Regions from separate parts of the Protofrankia sp. CiP1_Cm_nod3 genome, predicted to be linked through region 2. Evidence: riboswitches for the same ligand, from Rfam matches in the RefSeq annotation. Region 2 holds a riboswitch; each other region holds the start of a gene.
What was found. Region 2 has a riboswitch for cyclic di-AMP ahead of AC5LUJ_RS10355 (transglycosylase family protein). Riboswitches for the same ligand answer to the same signal wherever they lie in the genome.

Region 1: linked by a shared signal. The riboswitch ahead of AC5LUJ_RS18655 (C40 family peptidase) and the one ahead of AC5LUJ_RS10355 (transglycosylase family protein) in region 2 are both predicted to bind cyclic di-AMP.
Region 3: linked by a shared signal. The riboswitch ahead of AC5LUJ_RS00770 (C40 family peptidase) and the one ahead of AC5LUJ_RS10355 (transglycosylase family protein) in region 2 are both predicted to bind cyclic di-AMP.

Annotation. Positions count from the first base shown of each region.
Region 1 is NZ_CEVIVD010000118.1:1,103-8,684, forward strand. It holds partial or broken gene AC5LUJ_RS18650 (4-hydroxybenzoate 3-monooxygenase) at 1-178, opposite strand, end outside; cyclic di-AMP (ydaO/yuaA leader) riboswitch at 702-877, shown strand; gene AC5LUJ_RS18655 (C40 family peptidase) at 1,066-2,040, shown strand; gene AC5LUJ_RS18660 (CE1 family esterase) at 2,444-3,094, opposite strand; gene AC5LUJ_RS18665 (MarR family winged helix-turn-helix transcriptional regulator) at 3,350-3,877, shown strand; gene AC5LUJ_RS18670 (type 1 glutamine amidotransferase) at 3,989-4,735, opposite strand; gene AC5LUJ_RS18675 (MurT ligase domain-containing protein) at 4,791-6,056, opposite strand; gene AC5LUJ_RS18680 (tRNA adenosine deaminase-associated protein) at 6,562-7,047, shown strand; gene tadA (tRNA adenosine(34) deaminase TadA) at 7,049-7,540, shown strand.
Region 2 is NZ_CEVIVD010000040.1:16,956-21,176, reverse strand. It holds gene AC5LUJ_RS10355 (transglycosylase family protein) at 406-1,125, opposite strand; cyclic di-AMP (ydaO/yuaA leader) riboswitch at 1,133-1,281, opposite strand; gene fbaA (class II fructose-bisphosphate aldolase) at 1,869-2,906, opposite strand; partial or broken gene AC5LUJ_RS10345 (hypothetical protein) at 3,918-4,221, shown strand, end outside.
Region 3 is NZ_CEVIVD010000001.1:186,570-194,891, forward strand. It holds gene AC5LUJ_RS00750 (SPFH domain-containing protein) at 1-31, shown strand, start outside; gene tkt (transketolase) at 302-2,398, shown strand; gene AC5LUJ_RS00760 (cold-shock protein) at 2,723-3,160, shown strand; cyclic di-AMP (ydaO/yuaA leader) riboswitch at 3,710-3,875, shown strand; gene AC5LUJ_RS00765 (hypothetical protein) at 3,949-4,263, opposite strand; gene AC5LUJ_RS00770 (C40 family peptidase) at 4,244-4,618, shown strand; gene AC5LUJ_RS00775 (peptidoglycan-binding protein) at 5,016-5,804, shown strand; gene AC5LUJ_RS00780 (S1C family serine protease) at 6,103-7,062, opposite strand; gene AC5LUJ_RS00785 (metallopeptidase family protein) at 7,395-7,739, shown strand; gene AC5LUJ_RS00790 (DUF4394 domain-containing protein) at 8,220-8,322, shown strand, end outside.

The DNA.
Region 1 (7,582 bases), on a different contig from region 2:
CCCGACGAGCCAGCACGACCGCGGCCACCAGGCCCGCGACACCCGCGCCAATCACAACAACGCCCACCCGGCGAGGACGCGGCCGGGAGGCGGGCGCGTCCGGCTGGCGCACACCACGCCCGTCCGGCACGGACCCCGACGCGGACCGCGTCATGGCGAGCGCCTCCCCGGGGAGCATCGGCACGATTCCTGATCATCCGTCACGCTGCCCTGATCACGTGACTGACCTGGAAGGACCGATCCGGACGAGGCACTGCCAGAGTACGACGTCACATTCCGACACGCGTCAGAAGGCCGACAACTCGGCATCAACCAATCGGACAATTTTCGTAAAAAGAGCAGAGTACCGCCAATGGGCAGCCTTGATCGCTACTTAACGTAGCAGTATTGCTCACTATCTGTACTCGAAGGCTCCTGGTCGACCGTCTGTCGCCGCTATGGCGTATTGTCATCCTCCGCATCCCGCAAGTCACGGAAAGCGGCACGTCAGTCGGGCGACCGAAGGCCACAAGCCAGCCGGTCGCACCCGGCGCCGCCCCGGCCGGCGAAGGAGGATGGGGTAGAAGAGCCGGTTATGACACTTCATACAACTACTTGGGGTAGTTGTGAGGGACTAGTGTTTACTAGCGCCATCCGTATGAACTAGTCTCGCGCCGACGTCACGACGCACCGGGCCGAACTGCCGAATCCTGCCCACGGTCCCGGTGTTCCCTCCGAGTCGTCACCAGGGCAGGAGCGGGGGACCCATCCTCCACCGGACGGCATCGAACCGCGGTGTCGCCCTCGGGGTGAAGTGTGCAGCGCGATGGTCGCGCGACCCACCGGGCAGCCCAGCCCGAACCCGACAGCTCACCTCGCAGGCGAACGGGAAGGATCACAACCTTGTCTGCGCATGATGTGCAGCCTGATCCAGCAGTACGATCGCGTTCGTCGCAGGCGGCTGCGCCGTCGTCCCGCCAGCACCCGATCGACCGGCACGTCGACCGTCCGGCACGCGGCCGGCATCGCGCGCCCGCGCCGCAGCCCGGAACGGGCCGCTCGCGAGCCCGGGCCGCTGTCGCCGTGGTGACCACCGGTACCGTCGCGGTGTCCGGTGTCGCCCTGGCCGGATGCGCCACGGCCGACTCGAACTCCGACGATGCCTCCGTCACCTCGCCGATAACGCTTGGATCACAGTTCGGCAGCCAGGCGTCACTGGCCAACCTGCGCACCTCGACCATCAATCCGCTGTCCACGGGTGGTTCCGGATCGGTCACCAGCCAGGTACTCAACCAGACCGACCTGCATCCCAAGAACGGCGTCGTGCTCAAAGTCACGAATCCGGACGTCTCCGTGAAGGCCGACCAGCCGGTGGAGATGGGGTTCTCCCTCGAGGACGCGGTCACCCACGCACCGCTGGTCAATCAGCTTGTCAAGGTCCAGGTGAAGCTGCCGGAGGGATGGGCCACCTTCAAGCACCTCTACACCAACGAGCAGGGCTTCACCAGCTACACCGCGAAGGTTCTCACCACCACGCAGATCACTGCGATTTTCGACGGGACCGACGCCCTGCGCTCGACACGGTCGACGAACGTCGGCACGTTGACCGTGATTCCCAACACCCCGCCCGTGCAGCGCTCTCCCCAGATCACTGGCCTCGATGCCCCGACCATGAGCAACGCCATCTCGGGCGCGCTCGCGGCCGCCAGCTCGCTGGGTGAACGGGCGGTGTATCTCGCGGCCCAGCAGGCCGGGAAGCCCTACGTCTATGGCGCTGAGGGCCCCTACACGTTCGACTGCTCAGGACTGGTCCAGTACGTCTTCAAGCAGCTGGGACGCAACATCCCCCGCACCGCCGAGGGACAGTACGAGGCGACCACCAGGATATCGCAGTACAACAAGCAGCCAGGTGACCTGATTTTCTACGGCGCACCAGGTAACATCTACCACGTCGGTATTTATGCGGGCGATGGTAAGATGTGGGTGGCACCCAAGTCAGGTGATGTCGTCTCGCTGAGGGCCATCTATACCACGTCATATTCCGTCGGCCGGGTTTTCTGAGCGAACCGGTCAGCCCGCGTCCACATCCGGCTGTCAGTACGCGGCTTCGCGTAGTGGCAACCAATATACTGTAGAAACAATTCACAGGCGGGTTCCCGCGCGGCCTCCCCCTCCGATTGTGCGTGAACCTTGCCGCCAGGTCGATCTTGTCGACGTCGACACCGGCCTGGCGGCGCTCCGCGGCATCCCGCGATGATGACTTCCGCTGGTTGGACCGAGCCAACCCCCCCAGCTCGGAAAGCCCGGCGGAACAAGAGGCTTCCGTCGGCCGGTCGTACTGGACCCCCCCCACAGTCCGGCCGGTCGGCGGGAGCCGCCCTCTCCCACCGACCGGATGCGCGGCCGAGGCTGGAACCTCATCAGACGCCTTCTCCGCGGGCCTCCCAACCCCGGATGCCCGCTCCTACGCCTTGGGCTTCCTGGAGAAGTCCCACAGGCTGCGCGTGACCTGCTTGTCCCACGTCCCGTCGACATGCTGGACATGGGTTCCCGACGGGCAGTTCGGGACCTGCCCGACCGGCCCCACCACCGCGACGGCGGCGAACTTCAGGTTGTTGTCAGGCGCCCCGCAGGCAATCGTGAGGGCGGCCCGCCCACCTTCGCCAAGACCCCAGATGTAGATCTTGGACTGGTCGATCTTCGACCGCTTCTCCGACACGTAGCGCACGACGTCACGCAGGTACTGCACGTCCGCGCCCCGGGGGTCGTCCAACCTCCATTCGCCGTCCACGGCTTCCGGGTAGACCACGGCGAAGTGCTGCCGGTCGGCAAGCGTCGAGGCTTCGGTGATCTTTTCGATCGCAGCCGCGTCGCTGTTGTTGTCATGCAGGACGAGGACCAGCGGCAGGGGCTTGCCGGGGTCGGCGTCGGCATGAACGGCGAGCTCGCGTTCGGCGGAGGCGTACCCCGCCGGTATCTTCGCCCGCTCGGTATCCGGGCTACCCGAGCGAGACACGTAGATCCAGGCGACCACGAGCACGGCACCGATGATCAGCACCCGCTTGCGGTTCTTGGCCCATAGCTGTTTCCCGGCTTTCAGCGGATTCGACACCACGAGACAACCGAACCACACCAGGAGCCGTCGATTCGGCAGATTCGCCTCGCGTCGCGGGCAAGTCGGGGCCACCCGGAGTGCGCTGTCTCACACCCAGTCAGCTTGCGATACCGATTGACTACTAAAAGTAGTCAAACAGGCATGTCCGGTACGGCAACCACGGCACGGCTCGTTCGTTGACGTGGTGTATCCACCAGAATCTCGACAACATCGGATTGCGGGGCATACGGCTGCCGGAACAGGGGTGAGGCCGAAGTGGACAGTGGTCAGGAACTCGACCATCGACTGATCAAGATTGAACACGAGCTGTCGGTGTTCGGCCGGCGCGCCGAACGCTTCCGGATGGCCATCGCCGGCGAGTCCGGGACGGTTCTGGACCGCTCCGCCTACCTGCTGCTCAGCCACATCCACGAACACGGCGCCGTACGGCTGACCACCCTGGGCACGGTGTTCGCCCTGGACATCTCCACGGTGAGCCGCCAGATCGCCGCGCTTGTCACGGCCGGGCTGGTGGAACGCGCCACCGATCCCAGCGACCGGCGGGCGACGCTGGTGAGACTCAGCACCCGCGGCCAGCAACGCTACCTCGCCACCCGCTCCGCACGGGTAGAAAAAATCAATACCCTGGTACGCACCTGGGACCAGGAGGAACTCGGTGTCTTCGGCGCGCTGCTGAGCCGGCTGAACGTGGCGATCGCCGAACACGACCGCGCCCATCTGCCGCCGCAGCACGACGAGCCGTGTCCCGCACCCGCCACCCCGCCGGCCGTCAGGACGGACTGACGGCCGACGGCCGGGCACCGGGCGACAGGCCGCTCCCCCCGCGTCCGGGCGCAGGCCCCCCGGCTGCTTCCCGCGCCCACCGAAGGTTCCCCGCGGCCGCCCGGCCCCGGGTCAGGCATGGACGTCCAGGGCGTGCAGGCGTGCCTGGCGCAGCACCTCCGTCTCCGGCGGGCCGGCCAGTTCCGGCAGCCAGCCATGCACCCAGGACAACAGCAGGTCGGCCAGGGCCGGGTTCTGCGCGAGGACCGGACCGTGCAGGTAGGTACCGATCACACGGCCGTCCACGACACCGTCGGTGTGGTCCGGGGTACCGTTACCGACCCCCTTGCGCACGATCCCGAGCGGCCGGCCGTGCCCGTTGGGCAGTGCCCGGGTACGTCCCCCGTGGTTCTCGTAGCCGAGCAGCAACGGCAGCTCGAGCTCGGGGACGGGCTCGACGACGATGTCACCGACCGCGCGTGGCGGCACCGGCTGCTCGAACGAGCGTCGCGTCTCCACGTCCACCAGGCCCAGGCCGTCGTGGATACGGCCCTCACCGGCGGGGAAGGACGCACCGATCACCTGGTATCCGGCGCACACCGCGAGCACGGCCGCGCCCTGGGCCACCGCGTGCGCGATCGCGCTGTTGCGGCGCAGCCCCTCGGCGGCCAGCACCTGCGGCTCGTCCTCACCGCCGCCGAGCAGATAGATGTCGCAGCCGGCCGGCACCGGCTCCCCGGCCGGGACGCCGATCACCTCGGCCGGCAGGCCACGCCAGCGCAGCCGCTGCGCCAGCACGGTCGCGTTGCCGCCGTCGCCGTACGTCCCGAGCAGCTCCGGGTAGATCAGGGCGATCCGGGTCGCCGACTCCCGGCTCATGCCGCGGCCCCGGTCATGTCACCGTGGATGGTCACCTTTTTGGTCACCTTTTTGGTCAACTGTTCGTCCTCACCGGGGCGACCCGCCCCAGGATGTCGCGGAAGGCGGTGTAGTTCGCGACCACATCGACGATCTTCTCGTCCAGAACCGCCGCCGCGCTCTCGGCATCGGGATGGACCGTGTGCGGGATCTCCGCGTATGCCAGCCGGACGCTCATGTCCTCCTTGCGCCCACCGGTGACCAGCACCCGCCGGCCCCGCAGCCGCTCGAACGGGACATCCCAGATCCACGACGGGTCACGCCCGTCAGCGGTCTGCGCGTTGAAGTCAACGATCACCGGCCGGGTGGGCGTGCTGTTGAGCAGCTCCATCATCTCCACCCAGCCGGCCGGGTTCTTCGCCAGCAGCAGCCGCCCGCGGGTACCGGAGTCGCCGAGCTCGACCTCCTGGTAGCGGCCCTGGACGTCCTCAAGGCCGGTCATCGCGGCCAGCGCCTGCTCGACCTCGACCCCGAAGAGCTTCGCCGCCGCGGCGGCCATCGCCGCATTGCCGAGGTTCACCCGGCCGGGCAGGTCGATCGACGCCGTGAGGTGACGGCCGAACCAGAGCAGCTCGTGCGGCCCGGTGACCGAGACAAGGGGCTCAGGCCGGGCCAGCCCGCAGCCGCACCACCAGCCCGTGGCGTTGCGGTGCAGCAGGCTGGCGCACTGCGGGCACACCATCGCGTCCGCCGTCCAGTTCTGGCCCGCCGACACCCAGACCTGGTTCGACCAGCCGGCGGCGGCCCAGGCCACCAGCGGGTCGTCGGCGTTGGCGATCGCGGTCGCGCCGGGCAGCTCGGCGCCGAGATCACGCCAGAGGCTCGCGATCCGCCGGGTCTCGTTCGACCGGTCGAGCTGGTCACGGCTGATGTTGAGCAGGATGACCGCGCGGGGCTGGATCTGCCTGGCCACCTTGGGCAGCCAGATCTCGTCCACCTCGAGCGCGGCGGCCGCGTCGTAGGGCGGCTTGGACAGGGCGGCCAGCACGCCCGCCGCCATGTTGGCGCCACCGCTGTTGCTGCGGACCGGGCCGAGCGTGCCCAGCGCGCGGGCCAGCAGCCGGGTGGTCGTGGTCTTGCCGTTGGTCCCGCTGACGCAGGCCACCAGCTGCCCGGCCGCGACCTCGGACAGGATCTCCGGGGAGACCCGCAGGGCAAGCTTGCCGCCGATCATCTCACCGGATCCGCGTCCCAGCTGGCGGGAAGCCGAGGACGCGAGTTTCTCCACAGCAAGGGCGGCACGGGTGCGGGCGGAGAACCGGCGCGGGAAGGGTGTGCTCATCGCCTCCCCAGCGTGCCACGGGCCGCCGCGCCGGTGACCGACACCCCGTCATACCCGTCCCATGTCGGTCCCGGACCAGCTCCAGAGCGGCCTCGGAACATCCTCCGGGCAGTGGCGAACAGGCGGGGTACGAGTGTGGTACGAGGTGTGATAAGACGTGCGCCGGACGGCTGTCCACCAGGCATGTCCGGCAAGGGCGCGCCCCATCGGGGCAGGTACGGCAAAGGCAGGCACGACAGGGGTGCGTCGCGGGCGGGACATCACTGTCCGGGCGGGACAGAGCAGGGTACGGCAGGGTGACGCGAGCGGACGGCCGTCATGGACCGAGCAGCCGGTCCGTAGGGACCGCTACCGCTGTGCCCCGTCGTGACAAGCGGCCCGGGCGGGGATGCGGCCCGGCCGGGGACCGCGGGCCGCCGGCGCCGGGCGGACGCTCGGAGCCAGTGGCCGCCGGGTGGGCACTCGGAGTTGGTATGGACGCGACACAAGACCGTGGGAGAACTCGGTGACCCAGAAAGCCAGCGCCATCGGCCGCATCCGCGGACGCTGGAGCGCGCATGAGATCGACCTCGACAACATCGACGACCTTGACATACTTGCGGAGCTGCTGCACGACATCTCCCCCGAGCTCGCCGTCGCCTTCGTCGAGGAGGATGACGAGTACCTGGGCATCGTGCGGGTGGAAGGCGACATCAGCGACCCACGGGTGTTCCTGTCCGACCACCGGGTGCTGTTCACCTCGGCCCTCGCCGACCGGCTCTTCGCCAGCGCGCTGCCACCGGTGGGCCGGCGTGGCCTCGACGACGACTCCGACGACACACCGGCCGGCGGACAGCCCGTCGGTGACCTCGACCTGCTCGCCGATCTCGGCACGGACGCCGACACGCTACTCGAACTGATCACGGAAGAGGGCCTCCTGCCGGCGGACGTGGTGACGGCGATCAGCGAGCGTGCCGGTTGCGCCGACATCCTGGACGAGATCGGGAGCTGACATGGGGGGCCTCCCCCACCCGGGCACGCCCGGCCTCGCCGCGCTGATGGGCGCCGCCCTGGCAGAGGCGCGGCGGGCCCTGACAACCGGGGACGTCCCGGTCGGCGCCGTGGTCGCCGACGCCGACGGAACGATCATCGGCCGGGGCCGCAACGCCCGCGAGGCCGAGCGGGACCCGACCGCCCACGCCGAGGTCGTGGCGCTGCGCGCCGCCGCGGCACATGCCGGCACCTGGCGGCTGCCCGGGACGACCCTGGTCGTCACCCTGGAGCCGTGCGCGATGTGCGCGGGCGCGCTGCTCCTGGCCCAGGTGGGCCGCCTCGTCTACGGCGCGTACGACCCCAAGGCAGGCGCCGCCGGCTCGCTGTGGGACACCGTCCGCGACCCACGCCTCCGCCACCGCGCCGAGGTGGTCACGGGCGTGCGGGAACAGGAGTGCGCGCGCCTGCTGGCGGACTTCTTCGCGGCCCGCCGGAACCGGCCGCCATCCTGATCACGAACCGAGCGGCACGGAACCACGATCCGGAAAACACGA
Region 2 (4,221 bases):
GCGGCGGGGTCGCCTTCTCCGATTTCTGTGACTTATGGTGACGGACGAAGTTTCTTTCGTATCGTGAATGTGCTTGTTGTCACTTCTGGGGCACTCCGGGAAGCGGAGCCGTCCGGAGCGGTCCCCGGCCCTGCCGGGCCGGATCCGGGCCGGCCGCATCCGGGGTTCTCCTGGATGCGGCCGGAGGCCTGGCATGAAAGGGGATCGTGGCTGCGCTGTCCATGGCGCGCCAGCCCGGTCCGGTCGGATGTCCAGCCACGGGTGGGCCGGCTGTGTGCGGACTGTGCGTGCCGCCGGTGGGCGGTGCCGTCCGCCAGAGGCCGTTCGACCGCTGGGTCGTTCGGCCAGTTGCCGGCTGTTCGGCCGGCTGTTCGGCCGGTTGGCCGGTTGGTTGGCTGGCCGTGTTCAGTCGAAGGTGGCCGTCCAGGTCCGTGGGCCGCAGATACCGTCCACCTGCAGTCCCCGCGAGTTCTGCAGGAGGGTGGCGGCGAAGGCGGACTGGGGGCCGTAGCGGCCGTCGATCCTGATCCGGTAGCCGAGCCTGTTCATCTGGCGCTGCCAGGCTCGTACGTCCGAGCGCACCTGATAGATCAGCCCGGTGGTGAACAGCGTGTTGTCCGCGAGACTCTGCGCGCTCTGACGCACCACCCAGCGTTGGGCCCCGGTCGACCCGGCCGCGCCCGCCGAGCCGGTGCCGGTGCCGGTGCCGGTGCTGGGCGATCCGGCCCCGGACGAGCTGGCGCTCGCCACCAGCTGGTCGGCGCCCATCCCCTGGCCGCAGACCGGCCACTGGCCGAAGCCGGACCGGTTGGCCAGTCTCAGCGCGGCCTCGTCCTGGGTGGCTGGCAAGGCGTCGCTGGGCAGCCCCGGGTAGCCGAGGCTCTGCCAGGTGCTCAGCGAGAACTGGTAGGCACCGTAATAACCGTTGCCGGTATTGACGGTGTAGTCCCCCCCGGACTCGCACTGGCGTAGCTGCGCCCAGGTGGTGGCGGCGCTGGCGGGCTGTGACATCACGATGCTTCCGCCGACCGCCGCGGCCAGCGCGGGAGCGACTACCAGCGCCCGCGCGCCCAGCCGGATTCGGCCGGTTCCGTGCTGTCGATTTCGGGAACGTGCACTGGACATATTGGTTTTATGCCCTTCCCCACGCCTGCGAAGTGAGCTGTCGGGTTCGGGCTGGGACTGCCCGGCCGCATGTGCGGCTTCACCCCGAGGACGCCCGGTATCGGCGCCCAGAAGTGGGTCCCCCGTTCCTGCCACGAGTTTGGGTTTTCGTCGGGCGAGGGCAGGATTCGGCGTGCCGCCCGACGTGTGTTCGCTGTGTCGCGAGCACGGCGCAGACCATAACAACAATTGCTGGGCGCCGAACAAGCGGGGAATACGCTTCGTGAGGATGTGCACACCGGGCCGGCGGCTCTTGTCGGGGCCCGGGAGCGGATGGTAGCGCACGGGTACGCGCGCTTATTGATTTCATCATACTTTTATTGCCGGGAAAACTCGGTATCCCGCCGTGCCGGTGGCGATCGGGGCCGGATTATCCGGATAGGAGCCAGTGCGTGGGCCGGCGATCCGCGTGCTATGGGCCGGAAGCCGGGCCCGGCCGGCCCGGCGCCCGCGGCGCGGAACACCGCTGATTCAGCCGAAGACACGTCGAACGGCAGGACCATACGTACAGTGCCGTGATCCGACGATGATGCGACCTTTCCGGAACCTGCGTCATATACGGATGGCCGTTGAAAGGTGACGGCCATCCGGTCACCCGGGCGCCGGGAGGCCGATGGGTCGGCACCCGCACGCGAACGCTCGCCAGCCGGACGACGAAGCCCGGTCTGGCGAGCGTGTTGTGGGGCCGTCCCGCCCAAGCGGGGTCAGTTGGCGAGGGAGCGTCCCGCGGAACGCAGGTCCTCGCACGCCTTCACGACTCGGGCGGCCATGCCGACTTCGGCCGCCTTGCCGTAGCTGCGCGGGTCGTAGTGCTTCTTCACGCCGACCTCGCCGTCCACCTTCAGAACGCCGTCGTAGTTCCGGAAGACGTGGTCGACGACCGGCCGGGTGTACGCGTACTGGGTGTCGGTGTCCACATTCATCTTGATCACGCCGTAATCCACCGCTTCGCGGATCTCGGACAGGTCGGAACCGCTCCCGCCGTGGAAGACCAGGTCGAGAGGTCTGGCCCCGGCTGGCAGCCCGAGCTTCTGCGCGACATACTGCTGACCATCCCGCAGGATACTCGGACGGAGTTTCACATTGCCCGGCTTGTATACCCCGTGCACGTTTCCGAAGGTTGCCGCGACCAGGTAGCGGCCCCGTTCCCCGGCGCCGAGGACCTCGACGGTCCGCCACATGTCCTCGGGCGTGCTGTACAGTTTCTCGTCGATCGCGCCGACGATGCCGTCCTCCTCACCGCCGACGACACCGATCTCCACCTCCAGGACGATTTTCGCCTGGGCCGTGTCCGCCAGCAGCGCGTCGGCGATTTTGAGGTTCTCCTCGATCTCGACCGCGGAGCCGTCCCACATGTGGGACTGGAACAGCGGCTCGCGGCCCTCCCTGAGCACCCGCTCCTTGGAGATCGCGACCAGGGGGCGCAGGTAGGTGTCGAGCTTGCCGGCAGGACAGTGGTCGGTGTGCAGCGCGATGTTGACCGAGTACGCCTTGGCGACATGGTGGGCGAACTCGGCCAGCGCCTGCGCGCCGAGCACCATGTTCTTCACCCGGGTACCGGAGAGAAATTCGGCCCCTCCGGTGGAAATCTGTACGATACCGTCGCTCCCGGCGTCCGCGAAGCCCTTCAGTGCGGCATTCAGGGTTTCACTCGACGTGACGTTGATCGCAGGGTAGGCGAATGCCTCCGCCTTGGCCTGGTCGAGCATCTGGGCGTAGATATCTGGGGTGGCAATGGGCATCGGTCTGGCTCCTGTGGACAGTCGGGGCGCGGCATGCCCGGTTCGGTGATATTTTACCGATTCGGACGTGTGCCGTGCCGGGAAGTTGCGCGAAGGGTATGACGAACGCTCCCCGTCCGGTAGGACGGCCGCAACGGGTGAGTACGGATGTTCTGTCGGGTGTGGTGCACTATGCCGTCGTCCTCACTCCCGGCTTCGTCGGGAGCGGTGTCGTCCGTCGGTTTCCGGTTACCCGGTGACGTTTTCGGTTACCCGGTGACATCGTCCCGCTCGCAGCCGGGGCAGCCCATGACCGGCTCGGGCGCGTCGCTCATCGCGGGGGAGCGCATCCAGCGGATCCTCGATCGCGTGGATCTCGTTGCTGCGGCCCGCACCGATCTGTGCCCGGCGGACGCGTGCTGGCGACCGGGGTACCGTCGATCGCGATTTCCGGTGCCATGGCTCGTTATGTTACCGGGAAGCATCCGGCCGCGCTCCGCCTGAATGCGCCGGAAGCCGCCCGTACGGCCTGGGCTGTGCCTTCTGCCAGGCCTTCTGCCAGCGCTTTGGCACTCCGGCTCGCGGCAGCGGCCGGTTTGTTCCATGGCCGCGGGCCTTATGTCCCGCCATGCCCCGCCGCGGTGTGCCGCGGCATGCCCGGGCACATGTTCCCCACCGCGTGTCCCCACCGCATGTTCCCGTCGCGGGGCCTCGCGGTATTGCTCCCGCCGTGCCCGACGCGTGCTCCCGTCTTGTCCGATGTGCGCTCCCGTCGCGGCTGGGCGCGTGACGTGACCGGGGCAGTCCAGGCGGTCCGCCCACCGGAGCGGACATGGCCGTCGGGCCGTTCGCCGGCACGGTGGCGAATGGGCCCGATGACCCGTTCTGTCCGCTGTTCGCTATTGTGGGCACCGGTCGGACGGCTGGCGGCGGCATGGTAATGACCTTGACGCCCGATGGCCGCTCCGGCGGGCCCGGATCCATGGGCCGGCGAAGGGGGACACACGGGGGGCCGACCGGACGGAAGGTTCCATGGATCGACATCGCGGCTACGGCCGTGCCCGCCGGAGGTGGCCTGCCGCCGTGTCGGCGGTCGTCCTCGGCGTTCTCGCGGCGGTCGCGCTGCTCCTGACACGGTTCACCACACCGGCCGGCCCGGCCGGCGCGGCCGGCGCGGACAGGTCCGTCGTCGCCCCGGCACTGGCGTCGTCGACGGCCGTGCTCGCGCTCGCCGCCCGGTCGACGGCGGGGCCGACGGCCGACCGCGGCACCGTCAGCGGCGTCGTGCGGCTGCGCGCCACCGCCACCGCGGACGCCTGGACCTGGGCGGCGTTCG
Region 3 (8,322 bases), on a different contig from region 2:
GGACCACACGGCCGGCGGGCAGCCTCGCTGACAGCTTCCCGCCCGGTCCCCCGCGTCTGCGTCTCCGTCCGCGCGGACGTACCCGCGTGTACGTACGGTCACCGTAGTGACGCCGTCGGCCGGTACGTTCTCTCCTGACATCGGAGCCGGGAAACGAGAGCGCGGGAGCAAGGCCACAGCGGCGCCCGCACGGCCCCGACGCCCACCGGAGATCCGTCACCGCTGGATACGATCTAGGGCGTGGACCCGCAAGCGCCTGCGACGGACGTTGTGGGCGTCCTATCCGACACAAAGGATGTACATGACGCCCACCGAACAGCCGGCCATCACCGACACGGACGATCTGTGCGTCGCGACGATCCGCACACTGTGTATGGACGCGGTGCAGGCCGCGAACTCCGGGCACCCGGGCACCCCGATGGCCATGGCACCGGTGACCTACACGCTGTGGCAGGAGTTCCTGCGCTTCGACCCCGACGATCCCTCCTGGCCGAACCGGGACAGGTTCGTGCTGTCGGCGGGGCACGCGTCGGCGTTGCTGTACGCGATGCTGCACCTGGCCGGTGTCCGGGCGGTCGGCCCCACCTATGAGACGCCCGGCGGGCCGGCGGTCACCCTCGACGACATCAGACGCTTCCGCCAGCTGGACGGGAAGTGCCCCGGCCACCCGGAGTACCGCTGGACGTCCGGGGTGGAGGCGACCACCGGGCCGCTGGGCACGGGCGCGGCGACGGCGGTGGGCATGGCCATCGCCGGGCGCTGGCTGGCGGCGCGCTTCAACCGGCCCGGCTTCGACGTGTTCGACCACGACGTGTACGCGCTGTGCGGTGACGGCGACCTGATGGAGGGGGTCGCGGCCGAGGCGGCGTCGCTGGCCGGCCACCTGGGGCTGGCCAACCTGTGCTGGATCTACGACAACAACCACATCAGCATCGAGGGCGGCACCGACCTGGCGTTCACCGAGGACGTGGCCACCCGGTTCATCGCCTACGGCTGGAACGTCACCCGGGTCGGTGACGCCAACGACCGCACGGCCCTGGGCCGCGCCTTCGAGACGTTCCGCCGCGAGCCGCACCGCCCGACCCTGATCATCGTCGACAGCCAGATCGCCTTCGGCGCCCCGACCAAGCAGGGCACCGCCGCCGCGCACGGGGAGCCGCTGGGGGAGGAGGAGATCCGGGCGACGAAGCGGTTCTACAACTGGCCGCCGGAGGCCCGCTTCCTCGTCCCCGACGGGGTGTACGAGCACTTCGCCGCCGGTGTCGGCAAGCGGGGCCGGGCCGAGCGGGACAGCTGGCTGGCCCTGCTCGGCCGCTACCGGGAGGCACATCCCGATCTCGCCGGCCAGCTCGACCTGCTGTGGGGCGGGCAGCTGCCCGACGGCTGGGACGCCGACATCCCCGTCTTCCCCGCCGACGGCAAGGGCCTGGCCACCCGGGACTCCTCCGGGAAGGTCCTCAACGCCGTCGCTGCCCGGGTGCCCTGGCTGGTCGGCGGCTCCGCCGATCTCGCCCCGTCGACGAAGACCCGGCTGACCGTCGACGGCGCCGGGGACTTCCAGGCCGCCAGCCCGGGTGGGCGCAACCTGCACTTCGGCGTCCGCGAGCACGCGTCGGCCGCGGTGGCCAACGGGCTGTCCCTGTCCGGGCTGCGGCCGCTGTGGTCGACCTTTCTGATCTTCTCCGACTTCGCCCGCGGCGCCCTGCGGCTGTCCGCGCTGATGGAGCTGCCGGTCATCCACGTGTTCACCCATGACTCCATCGGGGTCGGGGAGGACGGGCCGACGCACCAGCCGGTCGAGCAGCTCGCCTCGCTGCGGGCCGTCCCCGGCCTGCTGGTGATCCGCCCCTGTGACGCGGGCGAGGTCGCGCAGGCGTGGCGGGTGGTGATGGGCCTGGAGCAGGAGCCGGCCGCGCTCGTCCTGAGCCGGCAGGCGCTGCCGACGCTGGACCGGGCCCGCTACGCCGACGCCGCCGGGCTCGCCCGCGGCGGCTACGTGCTGGCCGACCCCGCCGACGGCGACCCCGAGGTGATCCTGATCGGTACCGGCAGCGAGGTGCACCTGGCCCTGGCCGCCCATGAGGAGCTGGCCGCGCAGGGGGTGCGCGCCCGGGTGGTCAGCCTGCCGTCCTGGGAGCTGTTCGAGCGGCAGCCCGCGCGGTACCGCGAGCAGGTGCTGCCGCCGGCGGTCCGCGCGCGGGTCGTGGTCGAGCAGGCCGCCACGCTCGGCTGGGAACGGTACGCCGGCCCGGACGGGGTGATCATCGGGATGCGGACCTTCGGCGCGTCCGCCCCGCTGCGGGACCTGCAGACCAGATTCGGTTTCACCCCGCGGGCGGTGGTCGACGCCGCCAGGCAGAGCCTGGCCGCCGTCCACGCCGCCGGTGACCCGGCGTAGACCGTAAGGACACGGATCCGCGGCTTGTGACCATGACGTCGACGGCCGGCTGGCCCCCGGGGCGCTTCCGGGGGCCGGCCGGCCGGTCAGCTGGTCAGCTGGTCGGCCGTTCCGCCCCGGTGTATCCGCGCTCGTTCCCCATCGGCCGCTGTCGGTCGTTCCGCGCTCCGGGTGTCGGGCTTGACCTGGGTAGGCGTACCTGAGACGGTGAGCAGGTCCTGCGGTCGCGCGAGCGGTCCTGGGGCTTGGTTGTACACAGGTTCGTCTGGTGTGCAGTTCACTTGGTACAGGGCTGGTTGGCACAGAGGTTGTACAGGGGCAGATGTGGTGGGTACTGGTAGAATTCTGCGTTTCGACGGGGTTCGCGGCTACGGTTTCATAGCGCCCGATGCCGGTGGCGACGACGTTTTCATGCACGCAAACGATCTTCAGGACGAGAAGCACCTGTTCCAGCCCGGAACGCTGGTGGAGTTCGAGGCGGAGGAGAGTGACAGGGGCCCGAAGGCCTCGGTCGTCCGTCTGATCCGCCGGGCTCCGGCCCGTCCGGCGCCCGTGTATCCGGTGGTCTCCCCAGGTGTGGTCAACGGGCGTTCGAGCGCCGACGACGACGACATGTGCGACGTCCTCACCGTCGGGGAGTTCCGGCATCTGCTGACCGAGACGCTCATCGAATCGGTGCCGACCCTGACCGGCGGCCAGATAAGCCAGATACGGCAGCGACTGACCACCCTCGCGCAGGCGCGCGGCTGGGTCGAGTCCTGACCGACGCCGCTCCGCCCGGGGCCCTGCCTGGCCCGGGGCGGACCGGCGGCCCCGCTGGTGCCCGGGCGTCACTGATGCCCGGACGCTGCGCCGTCCGCGCTGGCCATGCCGCCGGCCGCGGCGTGCGCACGTCCGGGTTCGTGGCGTTGCTTCGGCGGTCCGTGGGCCCACCCGGGCGATCCACTGCGCCCGACAGCGCAAACGCTGTTTCGGGCAGTGCAAATGCTGTGCCCGACAGTGCAAATGCTGTGCCCGACAGCGAAACACAACGGTGGAAAAAATGTTGTTGCCGGTCCGCATCGGCCGTTTCACGATACGCGCTGGTTAACCATGGGAGCGGTGTGTAGCGCCATCACGCTGCGGCCAGCTCGTACCGTCCCGGCAGCCATCCTGGGACGGCCCGCGTAAATGATGCGTACGGTGAGTGTTGTGCGCCGACATGCCGAGAAAACCGCCGCTTGCGGTTACCAAAAGTAGTTCGCTACGTTGGCCGGGCTCTCAACGGCACCGGACCGCACGCCGAGTTCTGTCCACGGTCCGGTGTCTTCCGACTAGCGATCGCCAGGACAGAAGCGGGGGACCCACCTTTCCGCCGGACGTCGCCACCACGGTGGCCGTCCTTGGGGTGAAGTCGGCCGCGCAGGTATCCGCGCGTCGACCGGGCTTCCCGGCCCGAACCCGACAGCTAACCTCGCAGGCGTATGGGAAGGATCATCGTTGCCTGCACACCAGGTGAATTCAGGTCCGGCTGCCGTAGGTCATCCCAGTCCCAGTTCCAGGCGCGGTCGTCATCGCGCGCCCACGACCCGCTCCGCCCTCGGCCGGATATCGGCACGTACCGCGGTTGCCGCCGCGGCCACCGGTACCGTCGCCCTCTCCGGGCTGGCCGCACCGGCCCTGGCGAACGACCGTGGCGCGGGCACGGGCGGGACGGGGTGGACCGACGCCGCCACGGCCGGCACGACCACCGCGGCCGGCACGACCGCTGCCCGGCCCGCTACCTTCACGATCACCCCGGCCGTCTGGTCGGCGGCCTCGTCGCCGGCCGCCGCCGCGGGCGTGCGCACGCTGTCGGCGCAGCCGGTGAGTTTCTCGACGTCCACCAGTGGTTTCGGGGCGAAACTCGTCTATCTGGCGTCGAAGCAGGCCGGAAAGCCGTACGTGTGGGGTGCCGAGGGGCCCCGGGCGTTCGACTGCTCCGGCCTCGTCCAGTACATCTACAAGCAGCTCGGCCGCAGCGTCCCGCGGACGGCCAACGCGCAGTACAACGCCTCCCAGAAGATATCGAAGAATGCCCGGCAGCCCGGTGACCTCATTTTCTTCGGCCGGCCGGGCGGCATCCACCACGTAGGGATCTACGCCGGGAACGGGATGATGTGGGCCGCCCCGCACACCGGGGCCGTGGTCCGGCTCCAGAAGGTCTACACCGGCAGCCATCTGGTCGGCCGTATCAGGTGACCCGCCCGCCCGGGCCGGGCTGGCGGCCACGGGGTGTTCGGGTGCCCCGGGCGGACAGCGCGGGCAACAGCCGGCGGCCGCCGCGAAAATTTCTCCCGGCCACTGCCGGGTAACTGTTCCTGGAGCCCCGGGCAGGTCCGGCGCGGGTCCCGCGCCGGATATCCAGAAAATTCCGGCCGGAGCGCACGGTGCTTCTCCCGGAGCGCTCCGGAAATGACCGGGAAATTTTCTGGACGAATGCGGTCGACGGCCTGCGCCCCGGTCTGCCCGACGTGTTCCAGTCGATCAGGCGCGCTGGGAAGAGCAAACCGTCGGCTGCTCGAAGGAAATGCTGTCCTGGCGCCGCCAGTGAATTTGACGAGCCATTTCGACGATACTTTTGGATGAGAAACTGATCATGTCCAGGGGAAGACACAGAAAACCCGGCCGGTGCAACGGCGCGGCATTGGTGGGCACCGTCGGGCTCATCGGGACGACGGCCGGAATGATGCTGACCGCGGCCCCGGCCAGCGCGGCCGGGCCGTCCGGGCCCGCCGTCGTCGCCGACACGGCCATCGCCCGTGTCGCCGCGAACGCGGGGCTGCCCAGCTGCCGAGGGGTGCCGCTGGGCACCTGGGTGGCGGTGGCGCTCGCGGAGTCCGGTGGCAACGCCAGGGCGCGTAACGCGCACGGTGAGGACTCCCGCGGGCTCTGGCAGATCAACGCGCGGGTCCACACGGGCTGGCTGGCGGGCCGGAACCTGTACGACCCGGCCACCAACGCGTGGGCGGCGAAGAAGGTGTGCGACAGTCAGGGCGTGCGTGCCTGGAGCGCCTACACCAACGGTTCCTACCGCCGTCATCTGGCGCGGGGGAACGCCGCCGCGGCAGCGGCGAAAGCCAGCCCGGCGAGCATGTCGACAACGCGGTCGAGCGCCCCTGTCCCGCCCGTCAGCGGGATCAGCTACATCACCCGGAACTGTTCGCTGCCAGCGTCCACGGCAACCGTGAGAAACGGCAGCAAAATGCGTACCGAGGTGGCCGCGGTACAGCGGCGGCTGACCGGTATCGGATATCCTCTCACCGTCGACGGGATATTCGGCCCGCAGACCACCAGGGTGGTCAAGGAATACCAGCGGCGGCACGGCCTCGCGGCCGACGGAACAGTCGGCGCCCGCACCTACGCCCAGCTGTTCCCGTGCGGCTGACGGCTGGGTGCCACTGACGGCCCTGGGTGCCTCCCCCTCCCTCGGGCACCCGGGGCGCCACCGTCCGCGGGCGGCCACCGTCCCCGCCTGGGCGGGCCGGTGGCCGGCGGCCGCCCGCGGACGTTCGCCCACCAGGCCGCGACCGGCGTGAGTCTGTTGTCGTGTATGTTCATGTTTTCTGGCCGTATCAGCGCATTCTGGCTGTATTGGCGCATGCTGGCAGCATCAGTACATTCTGGCTGTATAGGCGCATTTTTGCCATATCGGCGTACACCGCGACAAACTCGTGCCGATCTTCTCAGGTGAGTGCCAGTTCCTGCGGGACGACGATGACGTCGACGAGCGCGCCGCGCCGCCACACCGTCAGTTCGAGCGGGCGGCCGATGGTGTCCTCCGTCATCAGCCGTTGCAGATCCCCCGGGGTGGCGACCGGCTGCCCGGCGACGGAGAGCACCAGGTCGTCGGCGAACAGGCCGGCGCGACCGGCCGGGCTGCCCGCGACGACCTCGGCCAGCCGCACCCCGTGCCGCCGGCCGGACCGCTCGGCCAGGTGTGGCGGCAGCGGTGCCCGGGTGCTGGCGACCCCCAGGTAGGCGCGCCGTACCCGGCCGTCGCGCATGAGCGCGGCGAGGATGCGGCGGGTGGTGGCGTTGACCGGGACGGCGAGCCCGAGCCCGATCCCGGCGACGGCGGTGTTCACCCCGACGACGTGGCAGTCGGCGGTGACCAGCGCGCCGCCGGAATTGCCCGGGTTGAGCGCGGCGTCCGTCTGGATCACTTCGTCGATGACGCGGACGGTGGCGCCGGCCCGGGTGGGCAGGGAGCGGCCGAGTGCGCTGACGACCCCCGCGGTGACGCTGCCGGTCAGGCCCAGCGGGCTGCCCACCGCGACGACGAGCTGACCGACGGAGAGCGTGTCGGCGTCGCCGAGCGCCGCCGGGGCCGGCGTGCCGCTACGGGCCCGCAGCACCGCGAGGTCGGAGAGCGGATCGGCGCCGATCACGTCCACTTCGCTGTGGGTGCCGTCGGCGAACTCGGCCATGCCCGCCGCGCCGCCGCCGGTCTGCCGTCCCGCGCGCCTCGGTCCGCTGTCGACGACGTGGGCGGAGGTGAGCAGGAAGCCGTCATCGGTGAAGACCACGGCGGATCCGGCTCCCTCGCCACGCGGCGTCCGTACCCGCAGGCTCGCGACAGCGGGGGAGACGGTGGCGGCGACTCGGGTGACGACCTGTGAGTAGGCATCGAGCGGATCCTGCATCCCGGCCTCCTGTCCCGCTTACATAATTACATCATGAGAAGCAGTGGACGCCGGACAATGTTCCCCGGGCGTCCGCCGGACGTCCTCCTGGACGTCCCCCTGGAGCGCCGGTCAGGTAGCGCGGAGCCCATCCACGACCACCCGCACAGGCCATGATCCAGAAGAGTTTGTCGTTGTGTACGCTTTTTGGCCGTAAAAGCGTACACAACGACAAAATTACGCCGATCTTCTCCGGCGGCCGACGTCCATCCAGGCCTGTTCATTCCCCGTGCCGGTGCCCGGCGGTATGGCGGCGCCGCGCCGGGACGGCGTCTGAAGGTAGGTTCACCGACGTGGTCGAGGTGTCCAGGCAGCGCTTCGAGGCCCTGGTGGCCGAGGCGCTGGACAGCCTGCCACCGCAGCTCGGCCGTCAGATGTCCAACATCGCGGTCGTTGTCGAGGACGAGCCGCCGTCGCCGGGGCTGCTGGGGCTCTACGAGGGGGTACCGCTGACGCAGCGGGGCGACTGGTACAGCGGGGTGCTGCCGGACCGGATCACGATCTACCGGCGGTCGATCTGCGACCTGGGCCGGACCGAGGAACAGGTCGTCGGGCAGGTACGGGTGACCGTCATCCACGAGGTGGCCCATCACTTCGGCATCGACGACGGGCGGCTCGCCGAGCTCGGCTGGGGATAGGACCCGCCGGCGGCCACCGCGGCCCCACCATCCGTCGGCGTGCCATCCGTCGGCGTGCCATCCGTCGGCGTGCCATCCGTCGGCGTGCCATCCGTCGGCGTGTCGTGCGTCGGCGTGTCGTGCGGTGCGTCCCGGCCGGGCGGCAGGGCCAGCGTCGAGCCACGGCCGGTGTAGCCGTCGCTGCCGTCTGGAACGGCGTGGCCGCTGTGCCGTCGTGTGTCGCTGTGTCGCTGTGTCGCTGTGTCGCTGTGTGGTCGTGTGCCGCTGTGCCTGTTGCCCCGCTCCGGGCGAAGTCGCCGTTTGTAGCGTCCTTGTTGGCAGATAGTTGACTTGTGGTTGCTCTACGTGTCTACTTCATGTCGTGGCCAGTCAGCTACGGAAAGTCGTCGTCTGGCCATCTCGTCGCTGTTGAGGCGACGTGTCCCGCAGCGCCGCGCCGGTACGCGAGCTGCCGGTGCATGAGCTAGCCAAGGAGCAACTGTGCGTAGAAAGCTGAAAGCGGCCTTCGCCACCGCCGTGTTGGCAGGCACCCTGGGGACCGTGCCGCTGCTGGCCGGGCAGGCCACCGCCGCCAGCCCGGCCG